One region of the Hafnia alvei genome, then DNA from elsewhere that is predicted to be linked to it. Evidence: predicted binding sites of a transcription regulator. Region 1 holds the regulator's gene; the other holds the start of a gene.

Region 1 (3,424 bases):
ATCGCGGGTAACGAGATAAAACCACAAACGACGCCAATCAGCGCCGCCTTCCATTGTTTGATTTGACGTCCCTGCATCAGATTTCCTTGCTCGGTAGCCCTTTCTGGCCTTTGTTTTTTTGCGCCACGCTCTCACCTGATAGTGGCACAATGAGATGCGGCGGCAGGGTAAACACGAAGCGCGTGCCCAGGCCAATTTCACTCATGATATTGAGCGTAGCTTCATGATGATTCAACGCATGTTTGACTATCGCTAGCCCCAAGCCGCTGCCGCCGGTTTGGCGCGAACGCGCTTTATCGACCCGATAGAAACGCTCCGTTAAACGCCCCAAATGCTCTGCTGCAATGCCGGGGCCATTATCGCTGACTTCGAACTGCGCACCTTGGGTAGTTTGCTGCCAGCAGACTTCAATTTTGGTGCCGTCCGGCGTGTGGTTAACCGCGTTGTATACCAGATTAGAAACCGCGCTACGCAGCTGATCGTCGTTGCCGAACACTTTCAGCTTATCGTTGATGCGGAAGGTGATTTCATGTCGACCGTTGCTCAACGACAGCGCTTCACGCTCGAGCATATGCAGCATCACGGGCACATCGACAATTTCATTCAGGGCAATCGGCGGAGCCGCTTCGATCTTAGAGAGGGTCAATAGCTGTTTCACCAAGCTGTCCATGCGCTTGGTTTGCTCTTGCATGGTCGCAAGCGCTTTTTGCCGCACCGGAGCCGCCATATCCTCATCGTTCATCATCTCGAGGTAGCCCTGCAACACGGTCAGCGGCGTTCGCAGTTCATGGCTTACGTTGGCAAAGAAGTTACGCCGAGTCCCCTCTAACTGCCGCGTTTGAGTCACATCGCGCGCCACCATCAACAGTTGACCTTCGGCATACGGCATCACCCGAAATTCAACGAAACGGCCATTATTGAGGTGCAGCGTGAGCGGTCGGGCAAAATCTTGCGATTGCAGATAATGCGTGAATTCGGGATAACGCAGAAGATTAAGAATGTGCTGACCATTATCCTCCGGCCAACGAAAACCGAGCAGGTGTTGCGCCAAGCCATTACACCAGAAAATATTGCCTTCTTCGGTCGTCATAATCACCGCATCGGGCAAAGACTCTGCGCCGCTGCGAAAACGTTTAATCAGCAGTGCCAGCTCGCGACGACGGCGTCGATTACGCTGCTGCATCTGATATAAACCATAGAACAACGGCTCCCAGCTTCCTCGCCCTGCGGGTGGGGTCATACTACGGTCGACCCATAGCCAGTGCGAGAGGCGCAGCTGGTTATAGAAATGCCAGCCTAAAAGCGCAGACACCGCAGCCAGCAGAAACCACGGCAAATAGCCGATCAGTAGCCCAAGGATCACCGCCGGAATGCAGCAAAACAGCAGCTCCAGCAACAGTCTTTTCCACGATAGGCGTTCAAGCACGATGTTGGCTCTTTGTTCTTAACAACATAGAAATAATAGACATAGTGATACCCAAAATCAGTGAGGCCCGATTAAGGGTCCCAATGCATAATCATACCGTTTACTTAAGCTCGATTTTAGGGGGAGTACACCGATGGGGTCGTAGCGGCGCAAGCCGCCGGAGCGCCCCGCGGTGTGCTAGACCCGTGTATCTCGATCTTTTAAACAAGCGTCACGGCATATGCATAGCGGGTTAGAAACGCGCCGAAAAACGATAGCCCGTCCCACGTACGGTTTGCACCATTTTATCATGCCCGCTCAGCTCTAGCGCTTTGCGCAGCCGGCGGATATGAACATCCACGGTGCGATCTTCTACATAAACGTTAGTGCCCCAGACATGATTTAGCAACTGCTCGCGGCTATAAACGCGCTCGGGGTGAGTCATGAAAAAATGCAGCAACTTAAACTCAGTGGGCCCCATATCCAACGGGGCTTCATTGGCCATCACGCGATGTGATGTCGGATCGAGGCTCAGCCCCTGCACTTCAATCACCTCTTCCACCGCCATCGGTGAAATACGGCGCATCACAGCTTTAATTCTGGCCACCAGTTCCTTGGGCGAAAAGGGCTTGGTGATGTAATCGTCTGCGCCCACTTCCAAACCGCGCACCCGATCTTCTTCTTCACCGCGAGCGGTCAGCATCATCACAGGAATTTCACGCGTTAACGCCTCGCGCTTCATATGCTTGATGAACTGGATCCCAGAACCGCCCGGCAGCATCCAATCCAGCAGCACTAAATCAGGATAAGGCTCAGAAAGTGAGTTCACCGCGCTGTCATAATCTTCGGCTTCAACCGGTTGGTAGCCGTTTTGCTCTAAAACAAAACACACCATTTCACGAATTGGCGCTTCATCTTCTACTACCAATATGCGTCTGGCCATTGTTAATCCTGCTTAAGTTTGGTTGCGGGCGCCATTATGCGTCAGATTTATGACAGATTTATGAAAAAAAACAATATGCCCAGCATCACTGTAATAAATGGTTTTGTAAACCTAGACCGATTATGGCCTTAGCGCCGGACATGGGTTCACCTCCCCTCGAGATTGCGTATAATCAATTTTATTCTCGGTAGTGACCCACGCTACGCACAGCAAGGACAGCAGAACTCTTATGCGTCTTATCCATACTTCAGACTGGCACCTTGGTCAGCATTTTTATACCAAAAGCCGTAGCGCTGAACATCAGGCCTTTCTGCGCTGGCTCATTGAACAAGCATCGGCGCATCAAGTCGATGCCATTATTGTGGCTGGCGACGTATTTGATACCGGTTCACCGCCGAGCTACGCGCGCGAGCTGTATAACCGCTTCGTGGTGGAATTACAGTCAACGGGCTGCCAGTTGGTGGTGTTAGGTGGCAACCATGACTCGGTAGCCACGCTGAATGAATCTCGCGATTTATTAGCCTGCTTGAACACCCAAGTTATCGCCAGCAGCGCAGGCGATTTACAGCATCAGGTATTGCCGCTCAAACAGCGCAATGGCTCCGTCGGCGCTATTTTGTGCGCGGTGCCATATCTGCGCCCTAGAGATATCCAAATCAGCTTAGCGGGGCAATCTGCCGCAGAAAAACAAAACGCCCTCCAGCAGGCTATCGCTGCGCATTATCAGTCGTTGTACGATCTGGCCGTTGCCGAACGCGACGCCTTAGGCGGAAACCTGCCGATTATTGCCACCGGACATCTCACCACTATCGGTGCCAGCACGTCCGACTCGGTGCGTGATATCTACATTGGCTCACTCGATGCGTTCCCTGCCTCCGCGTTTCCTCCTGCCGATTACATTGCGTTGGGCCATATCCATCGCCCCCAGCGCGTGACCAGCAGCGAGCATATTCGCTACAGTGGCTCGCCGATCCCCCTTAGCTTCGATGAACTAGGCAGTGAGAAAAGCATCTGCTTAGTCGATTTCTCAGGGGCTACGCTGGAAAAAGTGACGCTCATGCCAGTCCCCCAGTTTC
Region 2 (3,424 bases), 1.5 Mb from region 1:
ACAGCAAACGAAATGCTGTTCTTGTTATAGGAATCAAACACTATGTGTGGAATTGTTGGCGCAGTTGCGCAGCGTGATATTGCAGAAATCCTGTTAGAAGGTCTGCGTCGTTTAGAATACCGTGGTTATGATTCTGCGGGTCTGGCGGTCGTTGATCATCAGGGGCATATGCAGCGTATCCGCCGCGTCGGAAAGGTGCAGGCTCTCAGTGATGCCGTAGCGGAAAGCCCAATGACCGGGGGAACCGGTATTGCGCATACTCGCTGGGCAACGCACGGTGAACCTACCGAGCACAATGCGCACCCGCATGTTTCTGAACATATTGCCGTGGTACACAACGGTATTATCGAAAACTACGAATCCCTGCGTGCGTTGTTGATTGAGCGTGGCTATCACTTTACGTCTGAAACCGACACCGAAGTGATCGCGCATCTCACCCATTGGGAGCAGCAGCAGGCTGGTGGTTCTCTATTAGAAGTGGTTCAACGCGTTATTCCACAGCTGCGTGGCGCTTACGGCACCGTAGTGATGGATGCACGCCATCCAGATGTGCTGGTCACCGCCCGCTCAGGTAGTCCGCTGGTGATTGGTTGCGGGATGGGAGAAAACTTTATTGCCTCCGATCAGCTGGCACTGCTGCCTGTTACTCGCCGCTTCATCTTTTTGGAAGAGGGCGATATAGCCGAAGTGACGCGCCGTACGGTGAAGATCTTTGATAAAGAAGGCAATGCTGTTGAACGCGCAGAAATTGAATCCAACGTGCAATATGACGCGGGTGACAAAGGTGCATACCGCCACTACATGCAAAAAGAGATCTACGAGCAGCCGTTAGCCATCAAAAATACCCTCGAGGGGCGTTTTAGCCACGGTAAAGTTGATCTGAGCGAACTCGGCGAGAAAGCTGATGCGCTGCTGGCGAAGGTGGAGCACATCCAGATTATCGCCTGTGGCACGTCATACCACTCGGGTATGGTGGCGCGCTATTGGTTTGAATCTCTGGCCGGTGTGCCTTGCGACGTGGAGATTGCTTCTGAATTCCGCTATCGCAAGTCTGCGGTACGTAAAAACAGCCTGATTATTACGTTATCTCAGTCGGGTGAAACTGCGGATACGTTAGCGGCTTTACGTCTGTCTAAAGAGATTGGCTATTTAGGCTCGTTGGCTATCTGTAACGTAGCGAGCTCGTCGCTGGTGCGTGAATCTGATTTGGCTCTGATGACCAAAGCAGGAACGGAAATCGGCGTAGCATCAACCAAAGCGTTTACCACTCAGTTAACCGTTTTGCTGATGCTGGTGGCGCGTATTGGTCGCCTGCATGCGATGCCTGAACAGGTTGAACACGATATCGTTCACGCCCTGCAAGCTCTGCCTGCGCGTATTGAGCAGATGTTATCAATGGATCAAGGCATTGAAGAATTAGCCGAAGATTTCATGGATAAACAGCATGCGTTGTTCCTTGGCCGTGGCGATCAGTACCCAATTGCAATGGAAGGTGCTCTGAAGCTTAAAGAGATCTCCTATATCCACGCAGAAGCCTATGCGGCAGGTGAACTCAAACACGGACCACTGGCGCTGATTGATGCCGATATGCCGGTGGTTGTGATTGCGCCAAACAACGAACTGTTGGAAAAATTAAAATCCAATATTGAAGAAGTTCGCGCGCGCGGCGGTTTACTGTATGTCTTCGCTGATAAAGACGCAGGCTTCACCGATAGCGAAGGTATGCGCATTATTTCTCTGCCGCACGTAGAAGAGGTGATTGCGCCAATCTTCTATACCGTTCCGCTTCAGCTGCTTTCGTATCACGTGGCGCTGATCAAAGGTACTGATGTCGATCAGCCGCGAAATCTGGCTAAATCGGTAACCGTTGAGTAAACCTGTCTCTAAGCCCCGTTCGCGGGGCTTTTTCATTTTTCCCCGCCAACAAACATTTCATCTGTAATAAAACTGTCATATTCCATACATTTTACTGTCATCAAACTGCCTTATTTTCCCTCCTGCACCATACTTAAACTTGATTGTTCACACTGATGCTGATGAATAACACTCCCCGTGGAGGGAATATGAAGCCGATGCGTTCCTTGGTTGTCACTAAAAAAATGGTTACCTCTAAGACTGTTGCTGCCATTGTTGCTGCAACTTGCTCTCTGACTACAATGTCTGCATTTGCCGCGACCAGCTTGACCGGTGCCGGTGCGACTTTCCCCGCGCCTGTTTATGCTAAGTGGGCAGATACCTATCAGAAAGAAACCGGTAACAAAGTTAACTATCAAGGTATTGGTTCTTCCGGCGGCGTTAAGCAAATTATTGCTAACACCGTTGATTTCGGTGCTTCTGATGCGCCTCTTACCGATGAAAAACTGGCCGCAGACGGTCTGTTCCAGTTCCCAACCGTTATCGGTGGTGTGGTGCTGGCGGTCAATATTCCGGGTTTGAAATCTGGCGAACTGACGCTGGATGGCAAAACTCTGGGTGATATCTATCTGGGTAACATCAAAAAATGGAATGACCCAGCGATCACTAAATTAAATCCAGGCTTAAAACTGCCCGATACCAACATTGCCGTGGTTCGCCGCGCTGATGGCTCTGGTACTTCTTATGTCTTCACCAACTATCTGGCGAAAGTGAACCCAGATTGGAAATCTAAAGTTGGCGCAGGATCTACCGTTAATTGGCCAACCGGTTTGGGCGGCAAGGGTAACGACGGCGTAGCCGCGTTTATCCAGCGTCTGCCAGGTTCCATTGGCTATGTTGAGTATGCTTACGTTAAGCAAAGCAAGCTGGCTTATACCAAGCTGATCTCTGCTGATGGCGACGCTGTTCTGCCAACGGAAGAGAGCTTTAGCAACGCTGCTAAAGGCGCTGACTGGAGCAAATCCTTCGCCCAAGACCTGACCAACCAGAAAGGCGCTAATGCATGGCCTATCAGCTCCACCACCTTCATTCTGGTGCATAAAGATCAGCAGAAACCAGAGCAGGGTGCTGCGGTACTGAAATTCTTTGACTGGGCCTATAAAAATGGCGGCAAAGAAGCCAGCGCTTTGGACTATGCACCACTGCCTAACGCTGTCGTTGAGCAGATCCGTGCAGCATGGAAGACCAACGTAAAAGATAGTTCAGGTAAAGCGCTGTACTAATGTTTCATCCGCTTCCAGAGCTGATGCTTTGGAAGCGGAACACTAGTTTAAGAAGAGAATCACATGGCTGAACATCCGTTACCTAAGCCTTCGTTGCCCAAGAAAGAATCAAAAATAAAACCACCGAGTAAAAACGGTGACGTTATCTTTGGTGCTCTAGTCAAACTAGCAGCGCTGATTACTCTATTGTTGCTGGGCGGCATTATTGTTTCGCTGTTTATCGCGTCGCTGCCGAGCATCCAGAAGTTTGGCTTCGCCTTCCTGTGGTCCAAAGAGTGGGACGCACC

Evidence for each region. Region 1 encodes PhoB, which activates phosphate uptake and scavenging genes when phosphate is short. Its sites were predicted from a motif close to CTGTCATAAAACTGNCNNAT; they were not measured.
Region 2: a site for PhoB is predicted at 1,937-1,956, ahead of pstS (phosphate ABC transporter substrate-binding protein PstS). Genes of this name have one in related genera too.

The regions. Positions count from the first base shown of each region.
Region 1 covers NZ_OZ061315.1:3,397,518-3,400,941, forward strand. The annotation lists gene AB3Y96_RS16155 (PstS family phosphate ABC transporter substrate-binding protein) at 1-77, opposite strand, end outside; gene phoR (phosphate regulon sensor histidine kinase PhoR) at 77-1,426, opposite strand; gene phoB (phosphate response regulator transcription factor PhoB) at 1,659-2,348, opposite strand; gene sbcD (exonuclease subunit SbcD) at 2,578-3,424, shown strand, end outside.
Region 2 covers NZ_OZ061315.1:4,852,602-4,856,025, forward strand. The annotation lists gene glmS (glutamine--fructose-6-phosphate transaminase (isomerizing)) at 43-1,875, shown strand; gene pstS (phosphate ABC transporter substrate-binding protein PstS) at 2,100-3,137, shown strand; gene pstC (phosphate ABC transporter permease PstC) at 3,201-3,424, shown strand, end outside.